One region of the Pseudoxanthomonas sp. GW835-FHT14C01 genome, then DNA from elsewhere that is predicted to be linked to it. Evidence: predicted binding sites of a transcription regulator. Region 1 holds the regulator's gene; each other region holds the start of a gene.
The links. The regulator FliA, encoded in region 1, starts transcription of late flagellar genes. The targets are predictions, from matches to a motif close to TAAAGTTTNNCNNNCNNNGGCCGATAA.
Positions count from the first base shown of each region.

Region 2: a site for FliA is predicted at 2,114-2,140, ahead of AC1Q5B_RS14905 (GGDEF domain-containing protein). Genes of this name have one in related genera too.
Region 3: a site for FliA is predicted at 1,524-1,550, ahead of AC1Q5B_RS13470 (GGDEF domain-containing protein). Genes of this name have one in related genera too.
Region 4: a site for FliA is predicted at 1,807-1,833, ahead of AC1Q5B_RS11555 (HDOD domain-containing protein). Genes of this name have one in related genera too.

Region 1 covers NZ_JBXAGB010000005.1:18,238-21,631, forward strand. The annotation lists gene AC1Q5B_RS19385 (hypothetical protein) at 1-61, opposite strand, end outside; gene AC1Q5B_RS19390 (protein phosphatase CheZ) at 99-716, opposite strand; gene cheY (chemotaxis response regulator CheY) at 716-1,096, opposite strand; gene AC1Q5B_RS19400 (RNA polymerase sigma factor FliA) at 1,227-1,979, opposite strand; gene AC1Q5B_RS19405 (MinD/ParA family protein) at 1,976-2,854, opposite strand; gene flhF (flagellar biosynthesis GTPase FlhF) at 2,844-3,394, opposite strand, start outside.
Region 2 covers NZ_JBXAGB010000003.1:336,841-340,234, forward strand. The annotation lists gene AC1Q5B_RS14900 (AIM24 family protein) at 1-531, shown strand, start outside; gene AC1Q5B_RS14905 (GGDEF domain-containing protein) at 547-2,037, opposite strand; gene tsf (translation elongation factor Ts) at 2,251-3,129, opposite strand; gene rpsB (30S ribosomal protein S2) at 3,327-3,394, opposite strand, start outside.
Region 3 covers NZ_JBXAGB010000003.1:26,799-30,192, reverse strand. The annotation lists gene AC1Q5B_RS13485 (DNA ligase) at 1-300, shown strand, start outside; gene AC1Q5B_RS13480 (carboxylesterase family protein) at 375-1,178, shown strand; gene AC1Q5B_RS13475 (hypothetical protein) at 1,181-1,459, shown strand; gene AC1Q5B_RS13470 (GGDEF domain-containing protein) at 1,607-3,166, shown strand; gene AC1Q5B_RS13465 (aspartate carbamoyltransferase catalytic subunit) at 3,347-3,394, opposite strand, start outside.
Region 4 covers NZ_JBXAGB010000002.1:994,633-998,026, reverse strand. The annotation lists gene AC1Q5B_RS11565 (putative bifunctional diguanylate cyclase/phosphodiesterase) at 1-118, shown strand, start outside; gene AC1Q5B_RS11560 (DUF6151 family protein) at 135-725, opposite strand; gene AC1Q5B_RS11555 (HDOD domain-containing protein) at 833-1,771, opposite strand; gene AC1Q5B_RS11550 (PA2169 family four-helix-bundle protein) at 1,976-2,431, shown strand; gene ligD (DNA ligase D) at 2,526-3,394, opposite strand, start outside.

The DNA.
Region 1 (3,394 bases):
ACAGGCCGACGAAGAGCAGGACGACAGGGTGACGGGAACGATGGGCGGAAGCGGCAGGCATGGCAGGTCTCCGGTTCCGCAGCGCGCGTCCCCCGGGGCTACAGCCCCAGGCCGGACAACAGGTCGTCGGCGTCGTCCTGCGAAAACGCGTTGCGGTCAAGACCAGCAACGGCCGGACCGGCGAGTTCTGAAGGCTTGTCGCGGTTTTTTTCCGGCGGCGGGATGCCGAGCGCGCCGAAGCCCTCGTGCACGCGGCGCACGATGCCGGCGACGCGGCGGATGATCTGCCCGGTCAGGTCCTGATAGCTCTGCGCCAGCGCCATCTCGGACAGGCCCTTGCCGATGCGGTCCACCAGCGCGGCCTGTTCGGCCGACAGGTCGGTGCTCTTCAGCTGCGTGGCGTAGCCCCGGCACTGCTCGGCCAGGTCCAGCGTCCTGTGGCTGGCCTGTTCGGTCATCTCGACCACATGGTCCAGACGCGCGCAGGCATCGTCGAGTTCGCCCGCGCCGGTCGGCGGCAGTTCGCCCAGCGTCTGCGCCAGTTCGCGGGCCAGGCGACCCAGGCCCTGCATCATCGGCTGGGTGCGCCAGGCGGCGATGGCATCCAGCTCGCGGCGCCAGCCCGCCTCGTCGCCCTGTTCCAGGGCATCGAGCGCGGTCTGAAGCTTCTCCACCAGCGCCGCGCGGGCGCCCGTGGCGTCGGCGACGGCGTTCATCAGGCGGCCGCTCCCAGGCGTTCGAAGATCTTGCCCAGCTTCTCTTCCAGCGTCTGTGCGGTGAACGGCTTGATGATGTAGCCGTTCACGCCGTTCTGCGCCGCCTCGATGATCTGTTCGCGCTTGGCTTCGGCGGTCACCATCAGCACCGGCAGCGTCTTGAAGCGGTCGTCGGCGCGGATGGCTTTCAGCAGCTCGATGCCGGTCATGCCCGGCATGTTCCAGTCGGTGACCACGAAATCGAAGCCGCCCTGGCCCAGCGCGGTCAGCGCTGTGTTGCCGTCGTCGGCCTCGGCGGTATTGGTGTAGCCGAGGTCGTTGAGCAGGTTCTTGATGATGCGGCGCATGGTGGAGAAGTCGTCCACGATCAGGATGCGCATGTTCTTGTTGGTCACGGATGCTCCGGTATTGCGTGGACGGTGGGACTGGTGGGGATATCGACCGCGGACGGGAAATGTTTAGCGGAGCTGGCGTCGGCTCGTGGGAGCGCCCCGGGGCGCTTCTGCAGGGTCATTCGTCGTCTTCCAGGCCGGCGTCGGCCTTCTCGAACACCTGCAGGCGACCGCGCAGGCGCACCATCGCCTGGCCGTGGATCTGGCAGACGCGGGATTCGCTGACGCCGAGCACCGCGCCGATTTCCTTCAGATTGAGTTCCTGCTCGTAGTACATCGACAGCACCAGCTGCTCGCGCTCGGGCAGGTGGCCGATGGCCTTGACCAGCTGCTGGCGGAACTCGCTGCGCTCCAGGTTCTGCTGCGGCGACGGCCCGCCGGTGCGCGAGGTGTTCGGTTCGCCGTGGTCGTCGATGTGCGACTCCAGACTCAGCACCTGGCCGCGCGCGGCATCCTCCATCAGGCGCAGGTATTCGGGCAGCGGCATGTCCATCGCGCTCGCCACTTCGGTGGCGATGGCGGCGCGGCCGGTACGCTGTTCGATCTCGCGCACGGTGGCGGCGGCCTGGCGGGCGCGGCGGTGGACCGAGCGCGGCACCCAGTCGCCACGGCGGATCTCGTCGATCATCGAGCCGCGGATGCGGATGGAGGCGTACGTCTCGAACGACGCGCCCTGCTCGGCGTCATAGCTGCGCGAAGCTTCCAGCAGGCCGATCATGCCGGCCTGCACCAGGTCGTCGATCTCCACGCTGGCCGGCAGGCGCGCCGCCAGGTGGTGGGCGATGCGGCGGACCAGGTCGGCGTGCTGGGTGACGAAGTCGTTCGCGCTGCCGCGTTGCACGGCGCGGTACTGGGCGGCGGCGGTGTTCATGCGGCCACCCCCCGCTGGATCAGGCGTTCGACGAAGAATTCCACGTTGCCGCGCGCCCCGACCGGCGGCTGCCAGCGGGCGGTCGTGCGCGCGATGTCGGTGATGGCGCGGGCCGACGGGCTGCCCGGATACGCCTTCACGACGGCCTGCTGGCGCTGTACGGCGCGCCGCAGCCAGTCGTCCTGCGGCACGGCGCCGAGGTAGTGCAGGGCGACGTCGCCGAGGAAGCGCTCGCAGACGCGCGCGAGCTTTTCGTACAGCTTCCGGCCCTCGTTCGGGTCGCGGACCATGTTGGCGATGACGTGCACGCGGTCCAGGCCGCGCTCGCGCGCCAGCACCTTGATCAGCGCGTAGGCGTCGGTGATCGACGCCGGCTCGTCGCAGACCACCACCACGGTGTCCTGCGCGGCCTGGCAGAAGGTCAGCACGCTGTCGGTGATGCCGGCGGCGGTGTCGACGATCATGAAGTCGAGGGCCCGCTGCAGCTCGGAGAACACGTTGACCAGGCCGACATGCTCGGCCGGCGTCAGTTCGGCCATGTGGCGGAAACCCGACGAGGCCGGCACCACCAGCACGCCTTCGGGACCTTCCAGAAGCACTTCCTCCAGGCCGCAGCGGCCGGCGACGAGGTCGGCGAGGGTGAACTTCGGCGACAGGCCGAGCAGCACGTCGACGTTGGCCAGGCCCAGGTCGGCGTCCATCAGCAGCGTGCGCTTGCCCATCTCGGCGAGCGACACTGCGAGGTTGACCGACACGTTGGTCTTGCCCACGCCGCCCTTGCCGCCGGTGATGGCGACGACGCGCACGGGATGGAAGGCGCCGGGCATCGGCGGGGTGCTGCGGGGATTGGTCTGCAGCGGGTGATCAGGCGACATGGGTGGCCTCGGTCGAGCAGGGTTCGTCGGCTTCGCGGCGCAGCTGGTCCAGCCGCAGCACGAGGTGGGCGCTGTTGGCGCGATGGAGGTCGTCGGGGACGCGCTGGCCGTCGGTCACCCAGGTCATCGGCAGCTGGTGGTCGACCACCACGCTCAGCGCGCTGCCCAGGCGGCCGGTCTCGTCCAGCTTGGTCAGCACCACGCCTTGCGGCTGCACGGCGCTGAAGCGGCGGACCACCTCGTCCAGGTCGGAGAAGTGCGAATTGGCCGGCAGGCACAGCAGGGTCTTCACCTGCCCCGAGGCGCGCAGCCAGTTGAGCTGGCCGACCAGGTTGCGGTCGCGCTGGCCCAGGCCGGCGGTATCGATCAGCACCAGCTTGTAGTCGCGCAGGCGCTCCAGCACCAGCGCCAGGGTCTGCGCGCTGTCGGCCTCGTGCACGGCGATGCCGAGCTGGCGACCGTAGCCATGCAGCTGTTCGCGGCCACCAACACGCACGGTATCGGTGGTGACCAGCGCCACGTCGCGGGCGTTGTGGCGCT
Region 2 (3,394 bases), on a different contig from region 1:
ACGCGCCAGGGCGTGCTGGAGCAGGGCCTGGGCAATCTGCTGAAGAAGGCGGTCAGCGGCGAAGGCATGCAGCTGATGAAGATCGAGGGGCAGGGCCGCGTCTACCTGGCCGATGCCGGTAAGCGGATCACCCTGTTGCGGCTGGCCGGCGAATCCATCTTCGTCAACGGCAACGACGTGCTGGCGGTCGAATCGGGCATCGAAAGCCGCATCACGATGATGCGCAAGGTCGCCGGCATGCTGTCCGGCGGGCTGTTCAACGTGCGCCTCAGCGGGCACGGCATCGTGGCCATCACCTCGCACTACGAGCCGCTGACATTGCCGGTGAACGCGCAGACCGGGCCGGTGTTCACCGATCCCAACGCCACCGTGGCCTGGTCGGGCGGCCTGACGCCGGAAATCGTCACCGACATCTCGTTCGGCACGCTGCTGGGCCGTGGTTCGGGCGAAAGCATCCAGTTGCGGTTCGCGGGCGAGGGCTGGGTGGTCGTGCAGCCCTACGAGGAAGTCGCGCTGGCGCCCCGCCAGTAGCGCGGGCGCGCCGGGTCAGGCGCTGGCGCCGACCGAAACGCGGTTGCGTCCTTCGCGCTTGGCGCCGTAAAGCGCCTCGTCGGCGGCGCGCAACAGGTCGTCGACGTGGCGGAACTGTTCCAGCGCTCCCTGCGTGGCGAGGCCGGCGGAGAAGGTGATGTAGAGCGGCTGGCCGTTGACATGGGCCATCGCCGCGCCGGATACCTCGGACAGGATGCGCCGCACCACGTGCGCCGCGGCTTCCTCGTTGATGCCGGGCAGCACCACCAGGAATTCCTCGCCGCCGTAGCGGGCGACGATGTCGCTGCTGCGTACGTGCCGCATCAGCGATTTGGCGAAGTTGCGCAGCACCTCGTCGCCGACCAGGTGGCCCCAGCGGTCGTTGACCTGTTTGAAGTCGTCCAGGTCGATGAAGGCGATCGACAGCGGCCAGCCATGGCGGGTGGCGGCATCGAATTCCTTCTCCAGCACCTCTTCCAGTTGGCTGCGGTTGTAGGCGCCGGTCAGCGGATCGCGACGGACTTCCTCGGCCAGCCGGCGGGCACGGTCCTCGTGTTCGTCGGCTTCCTTGCGCGCGCGCGCGGCCTCCTGGATTTCGCGCAGGTTGCGCACCACCAGCAACTCGCGCGCCTGATCGAGCAGGGCCTGGATGCGGGCGGGCGGCGCGGGCGGCACGTCGAACATCGCGCAGACCTCGGGCAATGCCGCGATCATGTCCTCGGTCAGTGCGAGGAAGGCCGCGTAATCCAGTCCGAGCCGCGTCGCGGCCTGCAGGGCCGCCTGTCGATGGGCGTCGTCGGTCTGCGCTTCGTCCGTGCCGGCGATCCAGATATCGGCGACATGGCCCGATACCGCGACGCAGGCATTGAAGGTGGTGTCCGAAACGGGCGTCTCGCTTTCCATGATCGCTTCGCGCAGCAGCCCGGGCAGGTTCCACTGCCGCGCCAGCCAGCCGCCGACGGTGGCGTGGTCGCAGCCCAGCCATTCGCGCTCGGCCGCCAGCAGCGCCGCGTTGTCTTCGGACCGTTCGACGAGCTGCGCGTAATCGTCGCCCAGCACTTCCAGCAAGGCGAGCACGCCGATGTCCTGCAGCAGGCCGGCCAGCATCAGCTCCTCGGCCTTGCGCATGCCGGCATGCTGGCCCAGCAGGCGGCAGGCCAGCGCGGCGATCACGCTGCGGCGCCAGACCCGCTCTTGCGCCACCGGGTAGCTGCCGTTGCCGCAGCGCGCCAGCGAGAAGCCCAGCGCCAGCGTCAGCGTCGCGTTGAGTCCCAGCACGGTCAGCGCCTGCGACAGGTTCTCCACGCGGCGACGGCTGGCATAGAGCGGGGAATTGGCGATGCGCAGCATGCGCGCGCTGAGGGCGGCGTCCAGGCCGATCGCGTCGGCGGCGGTCGCCATCACCACGTCGGGATCCTGCGCCAGTTCGATGATGCGCAGCGCCACGCCCGGCGGGCTGGGCAGGTTGCGGCAGTTCGAGAGCTGGGATTCGAGTTCGGGACGCATCCGGGTGCGCACTACGCAGGAGGAAAGTGGCAGGCAGCATGCCAGCAGGCGTGACGGAATGTCAGCTTTGTAAACAGTTTCGGCGCAGGAACGGCAAACTTTAGTCGCGGGCGACGAGCGGTCGCGATGCGGCGGCGCGGCCCGCGCGCATCGCAGGAAAAGAAAAAGCCGCGGTTTCCCGCGGCTTTTCCGGTGAAGCGGATGAGGCTCGGCTTACGCCAGGCCAGCCTGCTTCATCACTTCGGCGGCGTAGTCTTCCACCACCTTCTCGATGCCTTCGCCGACCACCAGGCGCTGGAAGCCGACCACGTCGGCGCCGGCGGCCTTGACCACCTGCTCGACCGACTTGTCGCTGTCCAGCACGTACGGCTGGCCGTACAGGGTGACTTCGTTGACGATCTTGTTGATCTTGCCGGAGATGATCTTCTCCAGGATGTCGGCCGGCTTGGCCTTGTCCTTGTCCGACATCTTGGCCAGCTCGATTTCCTTCTCCTTCGCCACGAACTCGGCCGGCACGTCGGCGGCCTTGTTGTGCGGGGGATTCATCGCGGCGATGTGCATCGCCAGGCCGCGGGCCAGTTCGGCGTCGCCGCCCTTGACCTCGACCAGCACGCCGATCTTGCCGCCGTGGACGTAGGCGGCCACGTTGTTGGCGCTGTCGATCGAGACCAGGCGACGGATCTGCATGTTCTCGCCCAGCTTGGCGATGGCGGCGGCACGGGCTTCTTCGACGGTCTCGCCCGAGGCCAGCTTGGCGCTCTTCAGCGCTTCCACGTCGGCGGCGCCCGAGGTCAGCGCGGCCTGCGCGATGGCATCGGTGAAGGCGATGAAGTTGGCGTCCTTGGCGACGAAGTCGGTCTCGGAGTTGATCTCGACCAGCACGGCCTTGCCGCCGTCCTGGGCCACGGCCACGCGGCCTTCGGCAGTGACGCGGTCGGCCTTCTTGTCGGCCTTGGCCAGGCCCGACTTGCGCAGCCACTCGGCCGCGGCGTCGATGTCGGCGTTGTTCTCGGTGAGTGCCTTCTTGCACTCCATCATGCCGGCGCCGGTGCGCTCGCGCAGTTCCTTGACCAGGGAAGCGGTGATTTCCACGGGATTACCTCGGTTTAGATTGGCAAAGCCCCTCTCCCGTCGGGAGAGGGGTTGGGGTGAGGGTCCGGCGGAACCGCGACGCCTGCAGCGCCGACATGCTTACCGCACCCTCATCCGCCCTTCGGGCACCTTCTCCCGGCGGGAGAAGGGAAAAACATGGCCGCCGCGCAGCATGGCGCGGCGGCGTTGCAGCCGGATTACTCGGCGGCGGCTTCGTCGGACTTCTTGCCGGCGGCCTTCTTGGCCGGGGCGCGACGGGCGCCCT
Region 3 (3,394 bases), on a different contig from region 1:
GGGCGCAGCGACGACCTGCTCAAGTACAAGCCCTACGAAGACGCGGAGGCGCAGGTCGTCGCGCACCTGCCCGGCAAAGGCAAGTACGAGGGCATGATGGGAGCGCTGCAGGTGCGCACGCGCGACGGGCGCAGCTTCCGTCTCGGCACCGGCTTCACCGATGCGCAACGGGCTACGCCGCCACGGCTCGGCGCATGGCTGACCTACCGCTACAACGGCCTCACTTCGACCGGACTGCCGCGGTTCGCCCGTTTCGTGCGGATGCGCGACGACCTGCCTCCATCCGATCCCGAACGCTGACATGGCCGGAGCCCACCCGTTCTTCTTTCGCCTCGGGGTATGCTGCCGCCCGTTACCCTTGGACCGCCACCACCATGCGCTCTCTCGCCACCGCCTGCCTGGGCCTGCTGCTGATCCTGATGACCGCCTGCACCACCACCGCTCCCATGAACCCGACCGGCGAATTCGTCACGCGCGAAGTCACGGTCGATGGCAAGACCTACCGCTACCAGGTGTTCGTGCCCGCCGCGCGCTTCCGCAGCGGCAAGCCGCCGGTGGTGCTGTTCCTCAACGGTTCGGGCGAGCGCGGCAGCGACGGGGTGAAGCAGACGATGGCTGGCCTGGGGCCCTACCTGCGCCAGCATGCCGACACGTTCCCGGCCGTGGTGGTGTTCCCGCAGGCGCCCGAAGACACCGAGTGGACCGAGTCGGCCGGCCCGATCGCCTTCGCCACGCTGGACGCGGCGATGCGCGAGTTCGACGGCGACCCGGACCGTGTCTCGCTGACCGGCATGTCCATGGGCGGCTACGGCACCTGGGAACTGGCGATGCAGCAACCCACCCGCTTCGCCGCGCTGGTACCGGTCTGCGGCGGCATCACCGTCGACTGGACCGATGCACGCCCGGGCCTGCGCGCGCACAGCGTCGGCAATGCCGCCGATCCGTTCGCGGCCGCCGCCCAGCGCCTGAAGGACGTGCCGGTGTGGATCTTCCACGGCGGCCAGGACAACGTGGTGCCGCCATCGCAGTCGCGACGCATGGAGGCTGCCCTGAAGGCCGCCGGCGCGCGCGACGCCCGCTACACCGAGTTCCCCGACGCCAACCACAACAGCTGGGACGCGACCTACGCCTACGCCCCGATGTGGGACTGGCTGTTCGCCCAGCGCCGCGGGCGCTGAGCGTGGCCGAACTGGTTCCCGACTACTTCACCGCCGGCTGGCGCGAGCGCACCCTGGCCTGTCCCTGCGGCTGGCAGGGCGACAGCCGGGCGATGGCGATGGAACTGCACGACGCCGTCACCGACTACGCCTGCCCACCGTGCGGCAACCTGCTGCTGATCGTGTCGCACCCGACGCTGGACCAGGTCCGCGCAGCCGCCGCGGCAGGCAACGGCGAAGCCGCCGCCCAGCTGGCCATCGTCGAGGAAGCCGAGGCCCGCTTCACGCCGGACGCCCGCTGAGCCGGCGCCGGCGCGTCCTGCGTCACGCTTCCGCGGCTTTTTCAGCGACCGAACCCGCCCTCCCTCAACCTGCGCCCCTGGCGGCCGATAACCCGGCATCCCCTGGTGGCTGACGGGCACCCGCCCATGGCCGTGAGAGCGACGCGCATGGCTGATGTGGCCGACGACAATTCGGGTGTTACCGGCGGCTTCCGCCGGCTGTGGTCGCGACGCCGCGAGGCGGACGCACCGGCCTCGCGCGAGCTCGCCACGACCAGGGGGGTCGGCCCGAAGACCGCGATCAGCAGCGCGCAACTGCAGGCCCTGTTCGCGCACGCCGAGGAACCCGGCGCGTTGCTGTCCGCCTTCGCCGACGGCGTCGCCGGCCTGCCCGGCGAACTGCACGGCATGGGCGAGCGCCTGCAGTCCGCGCTCGCCGACAACGACTGGCCGCGCTACGGCCGCGCGTTACGCCAACTGGTCGACAAGTACATCCGCACGATCCAGGACGAGCCCCTGTCCGGCGAAGCCGACCAACTGCGCGACCTGCTGCATCACCTGCTGGTGGGCGGCATGGAGCACCTGCTGCGCGAGGACGCCGCCCTGCTCCCGCAGACGCACGCCCTGGCCGACCGGGTGCGCCAGTGGCAGCCCGCGCAGCCGCTGGCCGCGCTCGGCAACGACCTGAAGGAACTCTGCCAGCAGGTCGGCCTGCGCACCCATGAAGTCAACGACGCGCAGGAACTGATGCGCAGCCTGTTCGACCTGCTGCTGGAGAACGTCGGTGAACTGATCGAGGACGGCAGCTGGCTGCAGGACCAGATCGGCGCCGTGCGCCAGTTGCTCGCCGGCCCGCTCGATCGCACCGCGCTGGAGCAGACTCGCGCCGGCCTGCGCGAGGTCATCTACAAGCAGGGCCTGCTGAAGCAGGGACTGGCCGAGTCGAAGGCCTCGATGAAGGAGATGATGGTGACCTTCGTCGAGCGGCTCGACGGCATGGCCAACAGTACCGGCGAATTCCACGACCGCATCAGCTTCCACGCGCAGGCCGTGCGCGACAGCCGCAGCATCGCCGAGCTGGGCAGGCGGATGGAAGACATCCTGGAAGACACCGCGCAGGTGCAGGCGCAGGCGTTGCGTGCGCGCGACAGCCTGCTGGAGGCGCGCCGCGAGGTGGAGGACGCCGAACGCCGCGTGATGGACCTGGAGCAGGAACTGCAGTCGGTGTCCGAACTGGTGCGCGTGGACCAGCTGACGGAGGCATTGAACCGCCGCGGCTTCGATGAACTGTTCAAACGCGAATCGGTCCGCGCCCTGCGCAGCGGCCAGACGCTGACCCTGGCGCTGCTGGACCTCGACGATTTCCGCCACATCAACGCCGCGCACGGCCACCTCGGCGGCGACGCCGCGCTTTGCCACGTCGTGGCGCTCGCGCGCGCCACGCTACGCGCCACCGATGCCGTGGCACGCTTCGGCGGCGAGGAGTTCGTTCTGCTGCTGCCGGAAACCAGTTTCCTGGAAGCGATGGGCACACTGGAGCGCCTGCGCGACCGCCTGGCGCACAAGCCCCTCGTCTATGAAGGGCGCGGCATCCTGGTGACGTTCAGCGCCGGCGTGGCGCGCTGGCAGCCGGGCGAATCGCAGGATGAGCTGCTGGCCCGCGCCGACCGCGCCATGTACCAGGCCAAGCAAGCCGGCAAGAACCGCGTGGTCGCGGCACCGGAGTGAGCAAGGCGCAGGGATTCTTGCGCCGTGTTCGCGAGTGATCGTCATCCCGGCGAACGCCGGGACCAGTGTCTTTGGTTCTGGCGATTGAAGTCGCTGGGTTCCGGCCTTCGCCGGAATGACGGAATCGGGATGCCTTCTTCTTAAAGCGATCGCCCGCGCTTGCACCCCGTTGAGCGTCCTTCACCCCAGCAGCATCTCCAGCACCGCCATGCGGATGGCGACGCCGTT
Region 4 (3,394 bases), on a different contig from region 1:
CGGCCAACGTCAGCAACTGCGGAAACTCGGGTGCGACCTCTATCAGGGCTACCTGATGGGCGAGCCGGTCGGGGCGGATCTCCTGTTCCGCGCGCAGGACGCCAGGCAACCGGCCTGAGCGACGTGCCCACGGTTCATGCGGGCTCCAGACGCGCGGACTGGCGCTCCTGCGGGCTCAGGGGGTGCGCGGTGCGATGCGGCTGGCCGTTGGCGTCGAAGAACAGGGATGGCGCCTGCCCGCGCAGCTTCGCCATCACGATGCCGGCAGCGATCCGGAGCCCACCGGTCGTCACGGCCAACGGCGTGGACGCCACGTCGCCGAGTGCCGAGCGGGCATGCAGCACGATGCGATCGCGCGGACCGAGCGCCGCGTCCACCTCTGCCGTGTTCGGAAGGCATGCGGCCACGATGCCGACATAGGCGACCCGGCCGTCCCGAGGCGCGTTGCCCAGCGGGGTGCGGCAGCACCCCGCGTACCAGCGCAACAGCCCTCCCTCATGCAGGCACAGGCCGGCGATGTTCTCTTCGCCTGCGGTGAACACGACGCCGTCGGGATTCATCGCCACGATATCGGTGCCGCCGTTCGCGTCCATCACCTCCGGCTGGCCCAGATGGCGCGCGTACGCCTGGCAATCGCGGCAGTAGCAGGTGGCGCGCGCATACGCACGCTGCGCCTGCACCTGGCCCCGCACCTTTCCGCATCGGCAACGCAATTCGAGTGTCATGGTATGCCTCATCATGATCTTGCCTGGGCGAGCAATACCGCACGCGATATAAGCATCACGTCAAACAGGAGTGCGTTGCCTGACCGACGGGAAAACACAGGGTCTGTTCAGGCGGCATCGGCCACGGCCGGCGCTTCCATCGCCGCACTGGCGCAGGGAGCCGCCAGCGCGAGTGCGCGGGCAAGCAGGCCCGCCTTCGCCATGTCGTCCACGTCCTGCTCGTGCAACGCCAGCATCACGCGCTCGGACAGCGCCCACTCGCGCGCGACCGCACGACCGATACGGGGCGACCACCGGTGCAGGAGGCGGGCCATGGCCTCGACGTCAGGCAGCCCACGCGCGTCCCGCGCAGCCTCGTCCCGCAGTACCTGCACGACCACGATCGCACCCAGCCCCTGTAGCAGCGCCAGCAGTTGCGCGGCGAACACGTCCTCCCGGCCGGCGGCGCGCACGGCGTCCGCCGCGATCAGCGCGGCGCGCTGGGTATGGTCCCAGAGCAAGTCCGGCAGGCGGCCGAACGCGCCACCCTCCATGCGCATCACCGGCTGCATCAGCGCGACCGCGACCAGATGACGAAGCCCCTCCACGCCGACCATCGCCACGGCGCGGTCCAGGCTTTCCACAGGCGCAACGCTGCGGTACAGCGCGCTGTTCGCCAGCTTCAGCAGGTTGGCGGCCAGCGCGGGATCGCGCGCGATGATGCCGGCGATGTCGCGGCTGGAGGCATCGTCGTCGTTGAGGGTGCTGAGCAGGTGCGGCAGCAGTTGCGGGCGGCGTGGCAGGCGCTGCGGGTCCTCGGCGAACCGTTGCAGTGCGCGCCTGGCGGCGGCGATGACGGGCACGCCGCCTTCCGGAGACGGCGACGTCGCCCTATCCACGCCCGCGAGGCGCAGCAACGGTCCGGCCCAGTCGCGCGACGCCGCTTCCGGCGACAGCGGCGATGCATGCTCCTGTTCCATCTCCGGTGCGGCACGCGCCGACGGCGGCGCGATCGGCGAACGCCGGCTCCTCGACCACCAATCCGTCACTTTCGCAAGCAGCGGCACGCGTACCCGCCCTTCTTCGCTTGTTCGATCTCATGGCATCGGCCGGGCAAGAGAGATCTTTAGCGATCTTCACGGACGCTTCGCAACCTCGCGACGTTCATGAATCCCGTCATTCCGTGGTCACACGATGTTGATCCCGCATGCGCGACGGTGACGTCACGGAAGGCAGACCCACGCGCCTCCCCCATTTCCACAGGAGCTTCCATGAACACCCAGAAAAAGATCCAGCACAGCCTCAACGATCTGATCGAGATCGCTCGCGACGGCCACGGCTTCTACACCGAGGCCGCCGGCAAGGTGAAGGATGCCGAACTCGCCGCGCTGTTCACGCGCATCGCCGGCGTCAAGCAGGACATCGTGGCGCGTCTCAGCGCCACCGTCGCCGCCACGGGCGGCAAGCCCGCCACACACGGCACCCTGGTCGGCAGCATGCAGCAGTTCTACGGCAAGGTCCGTGCCGCGCTAGGCGACACCACGTACGGTTACGTCTCCGAACTGGAGGAGTCGGAAGACCGTCTGCTGAAGGCGTTCAACGAGACCATCAGCGACGAGGATACGCCGGCCGCCGCGCGTGCCGAGGCCCAGGCCCTGCTGCCGAGCGTGCGCGAGTGCCACAACGTGATGCGCGACCGCAAGCAGGTGCTCAAGCACGCCAGCTGAGCCGCATACCGGCCCGCCCGCTACGAAGCCCCGCTGCCGCGGGGCTTCTTCATGGACGTCATGCGAGGTCCAGAACGGGTGCCGCAGCCGCAGGTCAGCGGGACTTCGTGCTGCCCCTGCCCGCCTTCGACAGTCTGGCCGCCACGGCCGCCAGATCCTGCTTCATGCGGGTGTAGTCGCCCCATGGATGCTCGCCGACGCGCGCCATGCGCCGCGGCGCGGATGCCAGCGTGTAGGCGTCGCCGCCCTTGATGCGGCCCAGTTCCTCCCAGCGCAACGGCATCGCCACGGGCGCGCCCTCGCGCGCTCGCAACGAAAACGAGGCCACGCTGGTGGCGCCGCGCCCGTTGCGCAGGTAATCGATGAAGATCCGGCCCTTGCGGAATTTTTTGGTCGCGCTGGCGACATAGGCCAGCGGCTCGGACGCGGCCATCGACTCGGCGAACGCATGCGCGAAGTCCTTAACCGGCGGCCACGGGCATGCGGGTTTCAGCGGCACCACCACATGCAGGCCCTTGCCGCCGGACGTGCGCACATACGACGTCAGTCCAAGCGCGCGCAGGCGCTTGCGCACCAGCCGTGCCGCATCCACCACGCGCGCCCACGCGACGTCCGGCCCCGGATCGAGGTCAAACACGATCCGGTCCGCGAGATCGGGCGCCTGCGCCTGCGCGCCCCAGGGATGGAATTCGATCGCGTTGAACTGCGCCAGCTCCAGCAGGCCGGTTTCGTCGTTCACGACCAGATAGTCCGCGCGCGCGCCGCCCTCTTCCTCCAGCGGCACCACATCGACCCGGTCCATGCCGGGCGTGTGGTGCTTCTGGAAGAAGCACGGCCGTCCGGCGCCCTGCGGACAGCGCACGACGGACAAGGGCCGGCCTTCGATCTCCGGCAGCAACCAGCGCGCCATCGCGCGGTAATAGTCGAAGACCTGCTGCTTGGTGATGCCGCTGTCGGGGAAGA